One region of the Mesorhizobium sp. CNPSo 4688 genome, then DNA from elsewhere that is predicted to be linked to it. Evidence: riboswitches for the same ligand, from Rfam matches in the RefSeq annotation. Region 1 holds a riboswitch; each other region holds the start of a gene.
The links. A riboswitch is a leader RNA that binds a small molecule or an ion and turns the genes downstream of it on or off. The one in region 1 is predicted to bind thiamine pyrophosphate.
Positions count from the first base shown of each region.

Region 2: another riboswitch for thiamine pyrophosphate. It lies ahead of AC04SH_RS22780 (YkoF family thiamine/hydroxymethylpyrimidine-binding protein); the one in region 1 lies ahead of thiB (thiamine ABC transporter substrate binding subunit).
Region 3: another riboswitch for thiamine pyrophosphate. It lies ahead of thiC (phosphomethylpyrimidine synthase ThiC); the one in region 1 lies ahead of thiB (thiamine ABC transporter substrate binding subunit).

Region 1 covers NZ_JBWLUY010000002.1:37,645-43,821, reverse strand. The annotation lists gene AC04SH_RS03220 (ABC-F family ATP-binding cassette domain-containing protein) at 1-1,196, opposite strand, end outside; gene AC04SH_RS03215 (thiamine diphosphokinase) at 1,198-1,854, opposite strand; TPP riboswitch at 2,019-2,133, shown strand; gene thiB (thiamine ABC transporter substrate binding subunit) at 2,177-3,184, shown strand; gene thiP (thiamine/thiamine pyrophosphate ABC transporter permease) at 3,366-4,943, shown strand; gene thiQ (thiamine ABC transporter ATP-binding protein) at 4,940-5,701, shown strand; gene AC04SH_RS03195 (M48 family metalloprotease) at 6,036-6,177, shown strand, end outside.
Region 2 covers NZ_JBWLUY010000011.1:256,726-262,902, reverse strand. The annotation lists gene AC04SH_RS22790 (ABC transporter ATP-binding protein) at 1-527, opposite strand, end outside; gene AC04SH_RS22785 (ABC transporter permease) at 524-1,417, opposite strand; gene AC04SH_RS22780 (YkoF family thiamine/hydroxymethylpyrimidine-binding protein) at 1,610-2,218, opposite strand; TPP riboswitch at 2,209-2,321, opposite strand; gene AC04SH_RS22775 (hypothetical protein) at 2,515-2,880, shown strand; gene AC04SH_RS22770 (DUF2934 domain-containing protein) at 3,003-3,242, opposite strand; gene AC04SH_RS22765 (hypothetical protein) at 3,330-3,533, opposite strand; gene AC04SH_RS22760 (DUF1236 domain-containing protein) at 3,625-3,954, opposite strand; gene AC04SH_RS22755 (DUF982 domain-containing protein) at 4,158-4,466, shown strand; gene AC04SH_RS22750 (hypothetical protein) at 4,482-4,781, opposite strand; gene AC04SH_RS22745 (hypothetical protein) at 4,964-5,236, shown strand; gene AC04SH_RS22740 (PRC-barrel domain containing protein) at 5,333-5,617, shown strand; gene AC04SH_RS22735 (hypothetical protein) at 5,719-5,868, shown strand; gene AC04SH_RS22730 (hypothetical protein) at 6,012-6,177, opposite strand, start outside.
Region 3 covers NZ_JBWLUY010000015.1:25,153-31,329, forward strand. The annotation lists gene AC04SH_RS25860 (putative bifunctional diguanylate cyclase/phosphodiesterase) at 1-950, opposite strand, end outside; partial or broken gene AC04SH_RS25865 (phasin) at 1,333-1,452, shown strand; gene queC (7-cyano-7-deazaguanine synthase QueC) at 1,795-2,493, shown strand; gene queD (6-carboxytetrahydropterin synthase QueD) at 2,493-2,849, shown strand; gene queE (7-carboxy-7-deazaguanine synthase QueE) at 2,846-3,583, shown strand; TPP riboswitch at 3,825-3,941, shown strand; gene thiC (phosphomethylpyrimidine synthase ThiC) at 4,045-5,880, shown strand; gene thiO (glycine oxidase ThiO) at 5,877-6,177, shown strand, end outside.

The DNA.
Region 1 (6,177 bases):
CGTGCCTGCTCCGGCTTGAACAGGAAATCCTTCATGTAGGAAACGACATGGCGCTGCTCGCCATTGATGACAAGGTTTTCGCCGCGCCCGTCGGTGAGGTATTGCGCCAGCGTCTCGGCTGGGTCGACCGACTCGCGCTTCTGGTCGAGCGTGGCGATTTCCAGATTGGTACCGAGTCGCACCGAACCCACATCCGGCTTCATCTCGCCGGTCAGCATCTTTAACAGCGTCGTCTTGCCGGCGCCGTTCGGTCCGACCAGCCCGACGCGGTCGCCGCGCTGGATCCGGGTCGAGAAGCCTTTGACCACGGTGAGGTCGCCAAAGCTCTTCTCGATGTTCTTGGCCTCGATTACCAGCTTGCCGGATTCGGCGGCGTCGCTGGCCACCATGGTCGCGGTACCTTCGGCGCCGCGATGGCCGCGAAAGCGCTGGCGCATGGTCTGCAATTCGCCGAGCCGGCGCATGTTGCGCTTGCGCCGCGCCGTCACGCCATAGCGCAGCCAGTGCTCCTCGCGCACGATCTGCCGACCGAGCTTGTGCTGTTCGCGCTCTTCCTCTTCCAACACCTGGTCGCGCCATTCCTCGAAATGGCCAAAGCCCTTGTCGAGACGGCGGGTCTGGCCGCGGTCGAGCCAGACGGTAGCGCGCGATACGCGTTCGAGGAAGCGGCGGTCGTGCGAGATGACGATCAGGGCCGACGAGGTGCGGACGAGTTCCTCTTCCAGCCATTCGATGACCGACAAATCGAGATGGTTCGTCGGCTCATCAAGCAGCAGAATATCGGGCTCCGGCGCCATCACACGTGCAAGGGCGGCACGGCGCGCTTCGCCGCCCGAGAGGTCGTTGGGGTTCTCGGTTCCGATGAGGCCGAGATGCTCCATCAGATAGGTGGCGCGGTAGGGATCGTCGGCAGGCCCGAGCCCGGCCTCGACATAGGCGCGCACATTGGCAAAGCCCTCCATGTCGGGCATTTGCGGGAGATAGCGCACCGTCGCCGAAGGCTGGCGGAACACCTCGCCGTCCTGCGGCTCGATCAGCCCGGCGGCGATCTTGAGCAGCGTCGACTTGCCGGAGCCGTTGCGGCCGACCAACGCGATCTTGTCGCCGGCGGAGGCGGTGAGTTCGGCGCCGTCGAGCAGCGGCGTGCCGCCGAAGGTCAGCTTTATCCCGTCGAGGTTGAGAAGTGGCGGGGCCATGTCAGCTTTCAGGCAAGGGGTAGGGATGAGCGAGCAGCAGGGCGCGGCCATGGCCGAGCGCGATTTCGAGGCCGCCCCCGGTCTTGGACTTGACCTCGTTGGAGATGGTCAACGACGAGCCGAAGGCGACCTCGACATGGTCGAGCGGCCACTTGGCGCCGGAAACGGTGAGGCCCGAAAGATCGGAAAAGCCAAGCACCGAAAACAGCGTGCCGTCGGCATAGTCGAAGCCGGCCTTGCCGGGCAGCAAGGGCACCCCCTCCTGCGCGCCGCTGGTCAACAACACTTTCGTGCCGGCCTCGGCCAGCCGCAGGCTGAGCGCCAGATGCAGGTGCGCATGGTCGGCGCGTTTGCCGCCGAAAGCCCCGACCAGCACAAGGCTGGTGGCGCCGCGTTCCAGTGCGGCGGCGATGGCCAGCTCGCCGTCGGTCTTGTCTTTCTCCGGCGGAAATACCTGGCGCGGCACGGCGGCGAGATCGGCGGGCAGGTCCGCCGGCACGGAATCGAAGTCGCCCACCCATAGCTCCGGCATCAGGCCGAGCATCCGGGCATGGCCGATGCCGGCGTCGGCGGCGATGATGCGCGAGCCCTCGACCTGGCGGTCGAGCCGCGGCGTGCGGATGAGATCGCCGCCAAGCAGGATGGTGAATGTGCTCATATCCGGTGGCCCTTACCAGCCCCGCCGGCGAAACGGAAGGCCGGGCCTCGCCTCCGCTCTTTGTTGGAGCATGATCTTTTTTCCGGAAACCGGTTCCCACTTTTCGGGATCATGCTCTGGCAAACTTCCGCTTGCGTGGCACCTTGGCCGGGCCTATGTGTCGAAATGCTCTAACGGGGTGCCGGACGCGATCTTAGCGGACCGGCTGAGAGGCAGTCTCGCCAACCCGCTGAACCTGATCCGGCTTGTACCGGCGGAGGGATTAGACGCTTCGGACAGCCCGACGCCTCAATTCCTGTCAACACGAATGAAGGAGGCGCCGATGCGCATGATTTTGTCCCATCTTGTCCCAGCCCTGGGTCTTGCTGTTTCGCTTTTGGCAAGCCCTGCGTCCGCGCAGGACAAACTCACCGTCTACACCTACGAGAGCTTCACCGCCGACTGGGGCCCGGGTCCTGCGGTGAAGAAGGAATTCGAGGCCGAATGCGGCTGCAGCGTCGATTTCGTCTCGGTCGCCGACGGCGTTGCGCTGCTCAATCGCGTCAAGCTGGAAGGCGCGTCGACCAAGGCCGATATCGTGCTTGGCCTCGACACCAACCTCACCGCAGAAGCCAAGACCTCCGGCCTGTTTGTCCCGCATGGCGCGGTGGCTGAGAACAGCGTGCCGGGCGGCTGGAGTGACGATACCTTCGTCCCCTTCGACTACGGTTATTTCGCCGTCGTCTACGACACCGAAAAGCTGAAGAACCCGCCCAAGAGTCTGAAGGACCTGGTCGAAGGCGATGCCGCCGACAAGATCGTCATCCAGGACCCGCGCACCTCGACGCCGGGTCTCGGCCTGCTGCTCTGGGTCAAGTCGGTTTATGGCGACAAGGCGCCGGAAGCCTGGGCGAAGCTCAAGCCGAAGGTGCTGACGGTGACGCCGGGCTGGAGCGAGGCCTACGGCCTGTTCACCAAGGGCGAGGCGCCGATGGTGCTGTCCTATACGACATCGCCAGCCTACCACATGGTGGCCGAGAACACCGAGCGCTACCAGGCGGCGTCTTTCGAGGAAGGCGAATACCTGCAGATCGAGGTTGCCGGCATCACCACCACCGGGGCAAAGAACCCGCTGGCGGCAAAGTTTCTGGCCTTCATGACCGGGCCGAAATTCCAGAATGTCATTCCCGAGACCAACTGGATGTTCCCGGCAGGGAAAACCGACAAGCCGCTCAACCCGGCCTTCGACAAACTGGTCAAGCCGGCAAAGACGCTGCTGTTTAGCCCGGAAGAGGTTGCGGCCAACCGCAAGGCCTGGGTCGATGAATGGCTGGCGGTGATGAGCAAGTGACGGCGGTCTTCACCCTCCCCCTTGTGGGGAGGGTCGATCCGCGAAGCGGAGCGGGGTGGGGGTTGCAACGTTGACTACCGCCTCCCCCCCACCCCGGTTCGCGGATACCGCTTCGCGGCATCCGCGCCCCGACCCTCCCCACAAGGGGGAGGGTGGAAAGCGCGCACCTTCTGACCCCCGCATCGCCGCCGGCATTGTCGCGCTTGCGGCAATCGCGCTGCTGATCGGTGGCGCCTTCGCGGGCCTCATCCTCGAAGGCGCGCACGACCTCCGCGGTGCTGCCTCCGCCTTCGATCTCTATCTCCTGCGCGTCACCCGATTCACCCTGTGGCAGGCGGCACTCTCGACGCTGCTTTCCGTCGCCCCAGCGCTCTTCGTCGCCCGCGCCCTGTCGCGGCATCCGCGCTTCTTGGGCCGTGGCTTCATCCTCCAGCTGTTCACCGTGCCCCTGGCCTTGCCGGCCATTGTCGCGGCACTCGGCATCTTGGCGCTCTATGGCCGGGCCGGCTACTTCGCCGCGATCGGTGGCCAAAGCTGGCCTGATATATACGGCCTGTCGGGCATCCTCGTCGCGCATGTGTTCTTCAACCTGCCGCTGGCGGCGCGGCTGTTCCTCGAAGCGCTGGGCACGGTGCCTGCCGATCAATGGCGGCTGGCAAGCCAACTCGACATGGGGGCGAGCGCGGCCTTCCGGTTGATCGAATGGCCGGTGCTGCGGTCGGCTTTGCCGGGCGTCGCCGGCCTTGTCTTGATGCTTTGCATCACCTCCTTCACCATCGTCCTCATCCTCGGCGGCGGGCCGGCGGCGACGACGCTGGAGGTCGCCATCTACCAGGCGCTGCGCTTCGACTTCGATCCCGCGCGGGCGGTGACGCTGACATTGCTCCAGATTGCGCTGACCTTTGCCGTCGTGCTGGCGCTGACGCGGCTTGGCGCCAATGTGACCGGCGACGCCAACCTGCCCGTGGCGCCGCGCCGCTATCTCTCGGCCGGCACAACTGAAACGGCGCTCAACGCGGCCCTGATCGTGCTCGCCTTGCTGTTCGTCGCCGGGCCGATGGCCGCCACCTTCATTTCAGGCCTTGGCGCCGATCTCGGCCGGCTGGCCGGCGAGAGCGCGGTGCGCCAGGCGACGCTGACCAGCGCCGGTCTCGGCCTGCTGGCGGCGCTGCTATCGCTGTCGCTATCGCTGTCGCTGATCATGGCGCGCCGGGCGCTGTCCCTACACCGCCGTGGCGGCGCCCGCTCACTGCTCGAACATGCCACCGACACCGGCGCCGGCTTTGTCCTCGTCGTGCCGCCCATCGTCATCGGCGCCGGCTGGTTTCTCTTGCTGCGCACGATCAGCGATGTCTTTGCCATCGCGCCGGTCATGGTCGTCACCGTCAACGCGGTGATGGCGATGCCCTTCGCCATCCGCGCGCTGCGTCCGGCCTATGATGCGGCAAGCGAGCGCCATGAAAAGCTGTGCGCACAGCTCGGCATTTCGGGCTGGAACCGGCTGCGGCTGGTCGATTGGCCGTCGCTGCGGCGGCCGCTGGCCACCGGCTTTGCCTTCGCCATGGCGCTGTCGCTCGGCGATCTTGGCGTCATCGCGCTGTTCGGCAGCGATTCGGTGCAGACCTTGCCCTATCTCCTCTTGGCGCGCATGGGCAGCTACCGCACAGCCGACGCTGCCGGGCTGGCTTTGCTGCTCGGGGCGGTCTGCCTCGCACTGGTGGTCGCCGCGGATTGGCTGGGACGGGGAGAAAGATCGTGAATTCCGCCAACAAAGGCGCGGCCGTGCGGCTGAACCAGGTCGCGTTCAGCTATGGCGAGACGCCGTTCCTGTTCGATGTCGAGTTCACTGCCTCGAAAATCACCGCCATCATGGGGGCGAGCGGTTCGGGAAAGTCGACCCTGCTCAACCTGGTGGCCGGCTTCGAGACGCCGCAATCCGGCCGCGTGCTGATCGGCGGCGCCGATGTCAGCGCCAGGCCGCCGTCGGCGCGGCCGGTGTCGATGGTGTTCCAGGAAAACAATCTGTTTGCCCATCTCTCGGTCGAGAAGAATGTCGGCCTCGGCCGCTCGCCATCGCTTAGCCTGACGCAAACCGACCGCGCCGCAATCGCCGAGGCCCTGAGCCGTGTCGGCCTTGCCGGTAAGGAAAAGCGCCTGCCGCGCGAACTCTCCGGCGGCGAAAGGCAGCGTGTGGCGCTCGCCCGCGTGCTGGTGCGCGATCGGCCGGTGCTGTTGCTCGACGAGCCGTTCGCCTCGCTTGGGCCCGCACTGCGCGACGACATGCTCGACCTCGTGGCCGGCGTCCATGCCGAGCGGGCGATGACGGTGTTGTTCGTCACGCATCAGCCGGAAGACGCGCGACGCATCGGCGAGGACATGGTTTTTCTGGACAATGGCAGGGTTGCCGCGACGGGAACTGCCGCCGATTTTTTCGACGGCACTGGTCCTGAAGCGTTTCGGCGCTATATCGGCGCAAGTTCGGGCGGATCACGCGATATTGCCCGGAAGCGGACATAATTTACGACCAAACCGGCTACAGGTGATGTGGCGCTTGCTTGCCATGGTCCAGCTGATGTGGCTAGGTCCGCCCAGTACTGGTCCGGCACGAGCCGTGATTTGCCCCCTACAGCGCCGCATCCATCCGGATGCGTAAAACGCTGTAGGTTTTTTGATTTGTGCAGGATCGCCACCGAAAATTCGATTTTCGCTGGCGCGGACCCCTGGGTCCAGGTCATGCGCCGAGAGCTGAAGGGACGCCGTGCTGTCGACCGGCACTGACACTTTGAGACGCAGGCCGCTGGCGCGCTTCCTTGCGCTGGCCGGCCTTGCCGTGGCACTGGCCAGTTGCCAGATGTTCACGCCTCCGGAAGTGCAGGAATCCGGCTTCCAGCCTTCCGACAAGCCGATCACGGTCGACAATGTCGCCGCCAACAGCAAGCTCGCCGAACTGGCGAAGGCGCAGCATCCGCGCATCCTTGCCACCTATGGCGGCG
Region 2 (6,177 bases), on a different contig from region 1:
CACATGCCTTCCAGCCAGCGCTGCATGGCCGCGCGTGTCAGCGCATCCAGCGCGCCAAAGGGCTCGTCGAGCAGCAGCATGTCGCGTTGCTGCACCACTGTGCGCAAAAGCGCGGCGCGCTGGCGCATGCCGCCGGAGAGCTCTGCCGGCCAGGCGCGCTCGAAACCGGCAAGGCCGAATTCGGCGAACAGCGGCGCGACTTGCTCGCGCGCCTCGCGGCGCTTCATGCCCTGCACCTCCAGCCCCAGCGTCACATTGTCGATGACGCGCCGCCACGGCATCAGCGCGTCGCGCTGCGGCATGAAGGCGAAATGGCGGCCATGGTCGTCGAGTGGCGCACCGTCGAAGCGCATGTCGCCCTCGCCTTTCAGCGCACCGGTCAGCAGCTGGAACAGTGTCGACTTGCCGGCGCCGGAGGGCCCGAGAATAGAAACGAACTCGCCGGCCGCGACGTGGAGCGAAATGCCCGCGAGCACCTCCAGCGCGCCGAAGCTTTTGCTGATATCGCGGAGTTCGAGCCGTGTCATTGGCTCTCTCCCGAAGGCTTGCGGTCGCGGCTCTCGCTCCCCGCATGTTCCCAGGGCATTGCGAGGCGCTGGATGAGCACCGCAAGGCCGAACAAAGCAAGCGTGAGCGCCGCGCTGACGGCGACCGCGGCGAGCACCAGATCGGGGCGGAAATTGTTCTTGGCGTTGAGCATGTAGATGCCCAACCCCTTCGCCGCCCCCGCATATTCGGCGAAGATCGCGCCGACCACGGCATAGGTGATGGAGATGCGCAGCCCGGCGAAGAAATAGGGCAGCGCCGAAGGCAAACGCGCCAGCCAGAAGATGCGCCAGCGCCCTGCCCCCATGGCGGCGAGCATCTGGGCAATCTCCTTGCTCGTTGCAGCGTAGCCTTCGACCAGCGCCACCATCATCGGGAAGAAAGTGACCAGTGCGACGAGCAGGATTTTCGGCATCAGCCCGAAGCCGAACCACAGCACTATGAGCGGCGCGATGGCGACCAGCGACAAGGTCTGGCTGACGATCAGCAGCGGGAAGAGCGCTCGGCGCAGCGGGGCCAGAAAATCCACCAGCGCCGAAAGCACGAAGGCGGCAATCAACGAGCAGGCGAAGCCCGCTGATGTGGCGCGGATGGTGGGAAGCGTGTTGTCGGCAAGGGCGCCGCGGTTTTCCCAGGCCTGCAGCAGCACGCGCGACGGCGCCGGCAGCATGCCATGCGTGACGCCGCCATAGCGGGCGTAGAGCTCCCAGGCCGCAAGGAGCAGGGCGAAGGAGATGGCTGCGGGGATGGCCTTGGCGATGCCAGCGAATCTCCCCCCTTGAGGGGGAGATGTCGCCGAAGGCGACAGAGGGGGTCGTCTCGCATAGAGCGCCCACGCCCTACCGACGCGAGGAGGACGTCGGCGCTCCACGCGCTCGGACCCCCTCTGGCCTGCCGGCCATCTCCCCCTCGAGGGGGGAGATTCGCTGGCATCGCGGCCTTCGTCAATCGCAGAAGATTCCACTCCGCCTCGCTGATCAGAAGCGGAGGCATCTCCCCCACGCAATGGGTTGGACAAAACAGCCACGACAATTTCCCTCAACGGCGCGCGCAAAGACGCGGCTCAGACGGCGCTCGGGCTGTTCGCCGAAATCGTGATGTCGAGGGTGACGTGGCCGGCGCCCGGGCCGAAGCGGCAGAAGGCCTCAGTGAGCGTTGCAAACACCGCGCCGGCATCGCCACGCAATTTGGTGCAGAAGTTCTTCGAGCGTTCAAAGACGCCGGACTGCTTCAGGAAATCGATGCAGCCATAAATCTCGTCCATATGGTCGCCCGTGCCCATCACATAGAGCGAGAACTGTGCTGCCACCGGCTGGTCGGTCGATGGCGTAGCCTGGACGGCGCGGATCGCGGCGAGCTTGCGCTCGTCCAGCGCAATGGCGGGTCCGCCGGTCTCGTCGGAGCGGCAGATCGGATCGTCGGGCTCACCCGGGCAACCGCGTGAAACTGCAGCCGAAAGCACGCAGTGCTTGCCGCTTTTGGCGGCCGCCACGAACAGGTCGCGCATGGCTGGAAACAACACCTCGGGCGGCCCGACCAGAAGCGTCGAGATGTCGTCGGTCTCGATCCTCAGCCGGTCGCGCCAGGGATCGAGCGCGCCGAGCGCGCCAAGGATGACGCCGACGAAATCGTCGGTCATGGGATAAAGGGAAATCTGTGCACCGGAAAACATCGCCCGCCTCGCTCCGCTGGTATTATCCAGATCAGCTTTAGGGTCCGAAGGCTTGCCGCCCTCATCTCAGCCCCGACCGTACGGAGCACCCCTGTGGATGGGCGGGTTAAAGCACTGTTCGAGGCATTGGGGAAGAGCATTTTTCGACTGTCATCGCGAAGTGTGTTGGGCCAGGTTTCTTGGCTTCAGGAAAATCCGCATCATTTCGAAAGTTGAATTCGTTCAAATTGTACGCGTCATCCTTGACGAAATATCGTACATAAAGTACGATATTTCCTTTCAACAAGGGGAATTCCGTGAGCACAGCGAACCATGCCGCCTTCGCCGACCTCTCCCGCCCGCTGTTGTCGCTGCCGCTGCTGCCGCCCTTGTCGCTCGACCAGCGTGAACGCGTTGCCGGAGCATGGCGAATGGCCAGCCAGGACATCGCCGACGATATTCGTTTCATCCGCCAATATTTGAAAGTGATTGCCGAGAAGGACGAGAGGCTGTCGACCGGCACGCTCGTTCACAGCCGCGCCTATGTCGAAGCCTGCGCCGGCTGGCTGCCGCAGACGGTGGCGCGCTATCTGCGCCACCTGCGCCAGATCACCGAATGCGAACTGGTCATGACAGCTGCCGGTATCCGCTTTGCCCTGTCGAGTTATGCCTGGGAGGCATAGGGTATCACGCGATCTTCATGCGCAATGAATTGCGCTCCCCGTTGGGGGCGCAATTCGTCGGACCCGGGTGCGCCGAACGGCGACATCCAGAACGAGGCCGCCCGGGCGAATTCTGCCCTTGCCTATTTCGACTTGGCTTTGCCGGACTTTGCGGCCGCCGGCTTTGCAGCCTTGGGCTTGGCGTCGGCCTTGACGGGCTTCGCAGCAGCCTTCTTCGCCGTCTTCTTCGGTTTGGCGGCCGCACCATCTATTTCGGCCGTGGCCTGTTCCCAGTGCTCCTGATGCGCGCCTTCTGGGCGGCCGGCCTGTTCCCAAATCTCATGTGCGCGCTGGCGAATGCGGTCCTGTCTGTCGTCCGTCACTTAAGCCTCCGTGGTTGGGTCCGATGGTTGGGTCCAGATTCCACGAAAACATTAGCCGAAATTTGAGCCGGCGTCTTGAGTGTGCTTTCAATGCGGATCGGAAACGATCGCAACGCCGAGCAGCGCCGCTTTCTTGGTGATCAGCCCGGCGAGGTCGGCATCCGACCGATCCGTGCCGGTGCGCTCCCGCAGCAGCTCAATCGCTTCCCTCATCGACAACAGCGCGGTGCTGCGCTCAGCCAACAGCTTGTCGCAACACGCCGCCACGTTGGTCTCGACATGCGGCAACATGGGGTAATGCTCCTTTCATCATTCGGCCCTGCCGCCCCTTTTGGGATGAACGACAGGGCCGTATTGGTGGTTCGGTCAGTTGTGGTCAGCGTTATTCGACCACCTCAACGATCCTGCGCGTGCTGGGATCGACCAACACTGTATGGTTGTCGACCACAGCATATCTGTACTGAACGTCAGGAACCTCCTGCAGTTCGACGGTGTCGGGCAAGGCGGAGCCGACATTCAACTCAACGCCGAGAAGACTAACCGAGGCCAGCGGATGTTTTTTTACGTATTGGTGCACGACCGTGCGCTGTTCAGGGGTGATGATCACCTGCTGCTGCGCCGGCTGCGTGACAATGACCTCGTCGGCCACGGCAACACCGAGACCTGCCATCATGGCGAGCCCGGCGACTGCTGGAATAAGGACGGTTTTCATCTTCGTCTCCTGTCGTTGTTGGCGAGCTCCGCCGAGCTCCCGCACGAGGCGAAAACAACACGGATCAAATTGGCGGGCTCCTGGAGACAAACGCCTCCGGTACGGTCTAGTTCCGTAAGTGGAGACTAATTGATCGGTTCCATTGCTGCTGGAACGCACAGGCATGATTCGCATTAGAGGATGATCCTCAGGAGACCTTCAAAATGGACGATATGCCGCTGCAAAATCCGGTGGCAATTGCCGTCGGCGCCGGCTCCCGACGCGACATCACCACGCTGGCCGAGATGCAGAATTTTCTTCAGGAATGGCCGCACGCCAGGCGCGGCAAGATTTACGAAACGGCGCTGAGGGCCTGCGAAATGGCAAGGGCTGGACACGTGACCAAGGACCAGGCGCGGCGGGCGTTCACAGCCTTTACGGAGACGGCCGGCATTGCCTGGACCGGCATTGATCCGGTGACGGCGCTGCGCCTGGCCAAGGCTGGAACTGGCCGGCCCCGGTCCACACTGTAGAGACCTCAAGCAAGGTCATTGCTTCGGTGGCTGCACAGGCACCTCGCCGGGCTTGATCACCGGTGTTTTTCCCTGGTCCGGCGGCGGCTGCGTCATGCCCTGGTCACCGCTGGGCGGCGGTTGGAGGACGCCGCCGCAAGAACCAAGATTGGCGGTCGAATTGCCACTGCCGTCATCGGCCAGGGGCGGCTGCTGGCCGCCATCCTGGGGCTGCGCCTGGCAAGGCACGGGAGGAGTGCCCTCGCCGCTGTCTTGCGCGGCGGCAGGGCCGGCAAGTGCCAGCAGCGCACACGGCAAGAAAACAAAGATCTTCATTGTCCGGTCTCCGTCTGGAATCGTCTTCTTTTGGCAAATGCAGCCCAGCGGAAATTGGTTCCCAAAGTGGTTCCCCCACTGGTTCCTAAGTGGTCCCCAAGCAAGGTGGACCGGTTTCGGGAACCTGCTTGCCGGCGGCGAGTTCCGCCTACTCGATGCAAGCACTGACCAGGGAGAAAATCATGGACCCGCGTAGAAAACCAAGCGACGAAGTGGAAGCCCCGACGCCGCGCCAGCAGGACTGGGATGCGTTGCGTGGCGCAAGGATCCTGCCCGACGGGGCAGATGAAGAAAGCCTGCCGGACACCACCGGTGTCGAGAAGGAAGGCGACCTGCCCGAGGAAGACGACGACAACCCCTATCAGGACAGTGACGATGCCTTGCCCGACGATGCCGAGGAAGCCGCCATTGGTCGCGACCCGGCGCGACGCGGTGGTCCTTTCGACGAGGTGTAGGCTCGAAGCAGTCTGCGCCGGACTTTCGTGGCGTTTTACCGGAACTCTTCGTCTGTTCGCTGGTTAGGAAATTGTCCAACTCAGAGGAGACCGGTCATGGATCACACCAATCACGCACGACTTGCCAGCACCGAACTGACGCCCGACATTCTCGAAGGCGCGACCATCTATGGCCCTGACGATGAGAAGATCGGTTCTGTCGATCATCTGCATGGCAGTCAGGTTGTCATCGACGTCGGCGGCTTTCTTGGCATCGGCGCCAAGCCGGTGGCGGTCACCACCAGCCAGCTTGATTTCATGCGCGACGAGGATGGCGACGTCCACGCCGTCACCAGCTGGACCAAGGACCAGCTCAAGGCGATGCCGGAGCATCGCGACTGATATCTTTCGAAGGGGCCGGCTGCGGTCAGCCCCTTCGCTCGCACGCCGGCGCGCCCTGGCGGCTTGGCTTCAGCGGCGCCCTGGTGATCAGGGAGAGACCTATGATCAGAAAACTCAAATCAGGAAAATACCGCCTCTATTCGCGCAAGGTCGATGAAAAGACCGGACGGCGACGCAACCTCGGCACCTTCGACAGCCGCGAGGCGGCCGAGAAACACGAACGCGAAGTCCAGTATTTCAAGCGCCATTGAGATCGCTCCCCGACCTCTTCAAAGCGCGCACAGGCAATCGCCCGACGCTGAGCGTGTGCTGCGTGCACGCTCCGACGCCGACCTGCGGGCCGGCGCCGGGCAACCGTCGGCGCTTGAGAGCCGACGGGCGCGCGACCGGACCTTCAGTTCGATGCGGAATCGCCCAGCGCCTCGGTGACGAAGGACGCCGCCATCAGGTCGTCGGCATCGATGCGTAGGGACCCTTCGCTACCCCCCATGATGGCAGCGACCTTCTGGAAGGCCTGCATCTCGTATTCGGTAATCCTGGCGTTTCGCATCCTGGCTTTC
Region 3 (6,177 bases), on a different contig from region 1:
GGCCTGATATCGCGCGCAGCGATTATTGCGAATTCGCCACCCTCCAACCTGGCAATGCCATCGCTCTCCCGTGTCGATTTGCGAAGTCTCGCAGCCGCTTCGACCAAAACGGCATCCGCCATTGCCCGGCCAAAGTGATCATTCACCTCGTCAAAATTGCTAAGATCGAACAAAAGCAACGCAAAGTGCTGGTTAAACTGCTTTGCGTCTACCAACGCGTTCCCGAGCCGCTCATTGAAGCTGAACCGGTTTGGGAGACTGGTTAGAACATCCATGCGAATGGCATTTTCGCTTTCGGCTTGCAGAATGAAGCTTTGGGTAAATTCGGATGCGTGAGCAAGCACTGCACGAAACAGCGTGATGGCGTAACTCACTAACAGGATTGCGACGGGCAGATTGACGGCGCCATCCAGCCACACAATCGCGACCGCCGAACCGACGAAGATCGGCAGTGTATACGCGATGGCCGCAATAGGAATCGTGTAAAAGGAAGCGGCACCGCCTGCGATCATCCCGGCGCTCAGACAGGTAATGACGACTTGGGCGGCACTTGTTGCCCCGCTGAAGAACAGAATGGGAAGTGCTCCCCACCAAGTGCCGAACAGGAAGGCGTTCCGCACCAGGTTTTGCGTTGTGCGGCGAGACACTGATCTAGGTTTGACCGATAGAAACGATGATCTCGCTCTTAGGCCGACGAAACCAGCGGCGACGATGATCACACTCGCCCAGAGGATGGCTTTCGTTTGGTCGGGCGAGCCCCAAACCGCCATAACGAGTGTGGCCGCATTGAGTATATTCGCAACCATGCCAAGAAGCGTGTTGCGAAGCACGATACTGACCTGCTCCGCCCTGATGCGGCCGGCAAGTGGTTCGATCGTCGAGGGCCCGCCAAAAGCCCGCAGGTCGCCGGCCAGAAGGTCCCCGAGCCTTGCGGCAGACAGACGCTGCATCACTCTTTCACTCCCCCGCTCTAGAGTAGTCGCTGCGTGTTGATCCCCTACCGAACAATTAGGTGAAAGTAAATTTCAACCACAAAATTTGGCAACCCAGATCGAGCGCCCGCCGGACCTTTCGCGCCGACCCGTAATGCCGCGTTGCCGCGATTTCGTAGATGAAGAGGCGGCTTTGCTTTGCGGTCGCCACTGGCAAAAGGATGAAACAGTGTCCAAGATCTCCGGAAAGACTGAAACGCTCAAAAACCGTCGAATCCTCTGCCTTAGACCCGTCCAGGCTGTCGAGCAAGTTCGCGCTGTCGCCAACCAGAGCCTTGAGCAGTCGAAGGAAGTATTTTCCAAATTGAGTTCGGACGCCGAAACGACTCAAAAGGCTTTCATGTCGACCATTGAACTAGCCAAGACCGCCAGCAACGACATGCTTCTGAAGATGATTGCCGCTCTGCAAGCCAATGCCGAAGCCAGCTTCACGCACCTCGAGGCCCTGGTCGCCGTGAAGTCGCCGTCCGAGTTCTTCGAACTGCAGGCTGCTTTCGTGCGCAAACAGATCGAGTCAAGCCGTTCAAGGATGCCTTTGAGAAGGGGTTCAAGGAACGCAAGGCCGCCTGATTGCTTAGGCGACCCGAGACCCAAGGTCAGCCCCTCATCTACGGCCACATTAGACAAGACCGACACCTCGCGCCGGGCTTCTTCCATCTGTGCCCGACCGCGTCGCATTGACGTCGGCCTCGTGCGCCTCAATCGCGTTCCACCCCATTCACAAAACCGGCTTCGTGGAGTACTGGGAGCGCAGAGAAATCTCCGGTCGCAGCCTTACCCGGTCAAAACAAGGACTCAAACCATGAATGCCCTCGTCATCTGCTCCGGCGGATTGGACTCTGTTTCGCTCGCGCACAAGGTGGCGACCGAGCAGAAACTCATTGGCCTGCTTTCGTTCGATTACGGCCAGAGACACAAAAAGGAACTCGGCTTTGCCTCCATCTGCGCCAAACGGCTGGGTGTTCCGCACCAGATCGTCGATATCCGCGATGTCGGCCGGAGCCTGAGCGGCTCGGCACTGACTGATGATGTGGACGTGCCCGACGGGCACTATGCCGAAGACTCCATGAGGATCACGGTGGTGCCGAACAGGAATGCCATCATGTTGGCTATCGCCTTCGGTGTTGCCGCAGCACAGAAGGCCGATGCGGTGGCCACTGCCGTCCATGGCGGAGATCATTTCATCTATCCCGATTGCCGGCCCGCTTTTATCGACGCGTTTCAGACGATGCAGAACCATGCGCTCGCAGGCTATGCCGATATCCGCCTTTACGCTCCGTATGTGAATATGTCGAAGGCCGACATTGTCAGCGAGGGGGCAAAGTACCAAACACCGTTCGAGGCGACTTGGTCCTGCTACAAGGGCGGCGAACGTCATTGTGGTCGCTGCGGGACATGCGTCGAACGGCGCGAAGCATTCGATCTGGCCGGCATTGCCGACCCGACAGACTATGAGGACGCGGACTTCTGGCTCCACGCTGTCCAGACCAGGAGCGCGTGATGTTCCGCATTACCAAAGAGTTCCACTTCTCGGCCTCGCATCAGCTCACCTCCTTGCCACACGATCATCAGTGCGCGCGTCTACACGGCCACAACTACATCGTCGTAGTAGAGCTTTCAGGTGGCGAACTGGACGAACATGGCTTTGTGCGGGACTACCAAGACCTGGCTTCGCTCAAGCACTACATCGATGGGACGTTCGACCATCGCCATCTTAACGACGTGCTGGGGCATGACCGTGTCACGGCGGAGTGTCTGGCCAGGCACTTCTACGACTGGTGCAAGGTGCGGCTACCACAAACCTCCGCCGTGCGGGTAAGCGAGACGCCGAAAACCTGGGCGGAATACCGGCCATGACTTGCCCCTTGCATCCCGAAATCCGCGTGAGCGAGATTTTTGGGCCGACCATTCAGGGCGAAGGCATGCTGATCGGCTTGCCGACGGTGTTCGTAAGAACCGGCGGGTGCGATTATCGCTGTTCCTGGTGCGACAGCCTGCATGCGGTGGACAGTCGCTTCCGCCACGATTGGGAGATGATGTCTCCCGACGCGGTTTGGGAAAAGGTCATAGCGCTTTCCGGCGGTCAGCCCGTGATGGTATCGCTGTCGGGCGGCAATCCGGCTATCCAGCCGCTTGGCCCGCTGATCGACCGCGGGCATGGCGAGGGCTACCGTTTTGCATTGGAAACCCAAGGTTCGGTGCCGAAGCAATGGTTCGCTAATCTCGACGTGCTGGTGCTCAGCCCCAAGCCGCCCTCAAGTGAAATGACGACAGATTGGGCCGCGTTCGACGCCTGCGTCGAGGCGGCGCTGGACAAGCCGCAGATGGCGCTCAAGCTCGTCGTCTTCGATGACGATGACTATGCCTACGCGAAGGACGCGGCGGCGCGCTACCCGCAATTGCCCGTCTATCTACAGCCCGGCAATCACACGCCGCCGCCTCCCGGTCACGAAGACGCGCTCATCGACATGGCTGGTGTGATGAAACGCATGGAATGGCTGGTCGAAAAGGTAACCCGCGACAGGTGGTTCGAGGCGCGTGTACTGCCGCAGCTTCATGTTCTGTTGTGGGGAAACAAACGGGGCGTCTAGTCCACGCGGAGGGATTGCCGATGACGGGCAGCAACGCCGTTTCAGAAAGCCCCGAAAATGCCGTGCTGAAAAAGGGTTTCGAATCCGGGTGATGGCTCGCCTGTCGTGGGCGCTCCGCCGCTCCTCCAGGCGTGACTTGCTGTCGATACGTGCGCGTCTTTCCGCCTGGGTTTGATCGGTCGCCTCTCACCACGGCTGGCCGAAGGCGCTTGACAAACTGGCGCCGGCCCGTTCAATTCGGCGCATTCACCAGGGGAGTCCCGGCAAGGGGCTGAGATACTGCTAGCTTTCGCGGCGCAGTGACCCGTTGAACCTGATCCAGTTCATACTGGCGTAGGGACGGTGCAAGCGCTTTGCGGGAGTTCACGCCCGAGGTCCTGTTTCGGCAGGCCCGCAAAAGCGTCTTTTCATCCTTCCGGCACAGAACTGGGTCTCCAATGCATGAGCAAAGGAGCCTCACAATGAATGCCTTTACCCCCGCCGTTTCGACGGGACCGCTGCCTGCCTCCCGCAAAATCCATAAGCCCGGTATCCTCCATCCGCACATCGCAGTGCCGATGCGCGAAATCTCTGTTCACCCGACGGCCGGCGAGCCGCCCGTAACGGTCTACGACCCATCCGGGCCCTATACGGACCCGGCTGTCGAAACCAGCATCGAAAAGGGCCTTGCCCGGCATCGCCACGAATGGATTACGGCGCGTGGCGATGTCGAAGCCTATGACGGCCGTCATGTGCGGCCGGAAGACAACGGATTTGCGGCGGGCGAGCGCCTGACGCCGGAATTTCCGGTCCGCAACCGGCCGCTCCGGGCCAAGGCCGGCAAGGCGGTGACACAGCTCGCCTATGCGCGCGCCGGCATCATTACGCCCGAAATGGAGTTCGTCGCCATTCGCGAGAACCTTGGACGCGAGATCATGCGCGGCAAGCTGCAGCGCGACGGCGAAAGCTTCGGCGCCGCTATTCCCGATTTCGTCACGTCCGAATTCGTGCGCGACGAAGTGGCCCGCGGGCGAGCGATCATTCCAGCCAACATCAACCACCCAGAGAGCGAGCCGATGATCATCGGGCGCAATTTTCTGGTCAAGATCAACGCCAACATCGGCAATTCCGCCGTCACCTCGTCGATGGCCGACGAGGTCGAAAAAATGGTCTGGGCCATCCGCTGGGGCGCCGACACGGTGATGGACCTGTCTACCGGCCGCAACATCCACAACATCCGCGAATGGATCGTGCGTAATGCGCCGGTGCCGATCGGCACGGTGCCGCTTTACCAGGCGCTCGAAAAGGTCAACGGCATTGCCGAGGACCTGACCTGGGAGGTCTACCGCGACACGCTGATCGAACAGGCCGAACAGGGCGTCGACTATTTCACCATCCACGCCGGCGTGCGGCTGCACTACGTCCCGCTGACCGTTGACCGGGTCACCGGCATCGTCTCGCGCGGCGGCTCGATCATGGCCAAATGGTGTCTGCACCATCACCGGGAAAGCTTCCTCTACGAGCATTTCGCGGAGATCTGCGACATCTGCCGCGCCTACGATGTGTCCTTCTCGCTCGGCGACGGCCTTCGCCCCGGCTCCATCGCCGATGCCAACGATGCCGCGCAATTCGCCGAGCTGGAAACGCTCGGCGAGCTGACGCAGATCGCATGGGCGAAGGATTGCCAGGTGATGATCGAGGGGCCCGGCCACGTGCCGATGCACAAGATCAAGCAGAACATGGACAAGCAGCTCGCTGTCTGCGGTGAGGCGCCCTTCTATACGCTTGGACCGCTGACGACCGACATCGCGCCCGGCTATGACCACATCACCTCTGGCATTGGTGCTGCCATGATCGGCTGGTTCGGCACCGCCATGCTCTGCTACGTCACGCCGAAGGAGCATCTCGGCCTTCCCGATCGCAACGATGTCAAGACCGGCGTGATCACCTACAAGATAGCAGCGCATGCAGCCGACCTGGCGAAGGGGCATCCGGCGGCGAAAGTCAGGGATGATGCCCTTTCCCGCGCGCGCTTCGAGTTCCGCTGGGAGGACCAGTTCAACCTGTCGCTCGATCCCGAAACCGCACGATCTTTCCACGACCAGACCTTGCCCAAGGAGGCGCACAAGCTGGCGCATTTCTGCTCGATGTGCGGGCCGAAATTCTGCTCCATGCGCATTTCCCACGACATCCGCGCCGAGGCGCAGAAGGAAGGCATGGCAGCGATGGCGGCGAAATATCGCGAAGGCGGCGATCTCTATGTGCCGGGGGACAATACCGGTGCACCACTCATGGCAAGGGTGCAGACGCCATCATGAGGGTGCTGGTCAAAGGGGCCGGCGTCGCCGGCCTCACCACCGCCCTCGAACTCGCCGCCCGCGGCGCGACGGTCAAGGTCGTCGAGACCCGGCATGGCCTCGGTGGCAATGCGTCGTGGTTTGCCGGCGGCATGCTGGCGCCATGGTGCGAGCGTGAAAGCGCCGAGCAGCCGGTTCTGGACCTTGGACGCGGCGCGGCCGACTGGTGGGAGGCGGCAACGCCTGGCCAGGTGACACGGGCCGGAACACTGGTCGTCGCGTCCCCGCGCGACGCGGGCGAACTCGACCGGTTTGCCA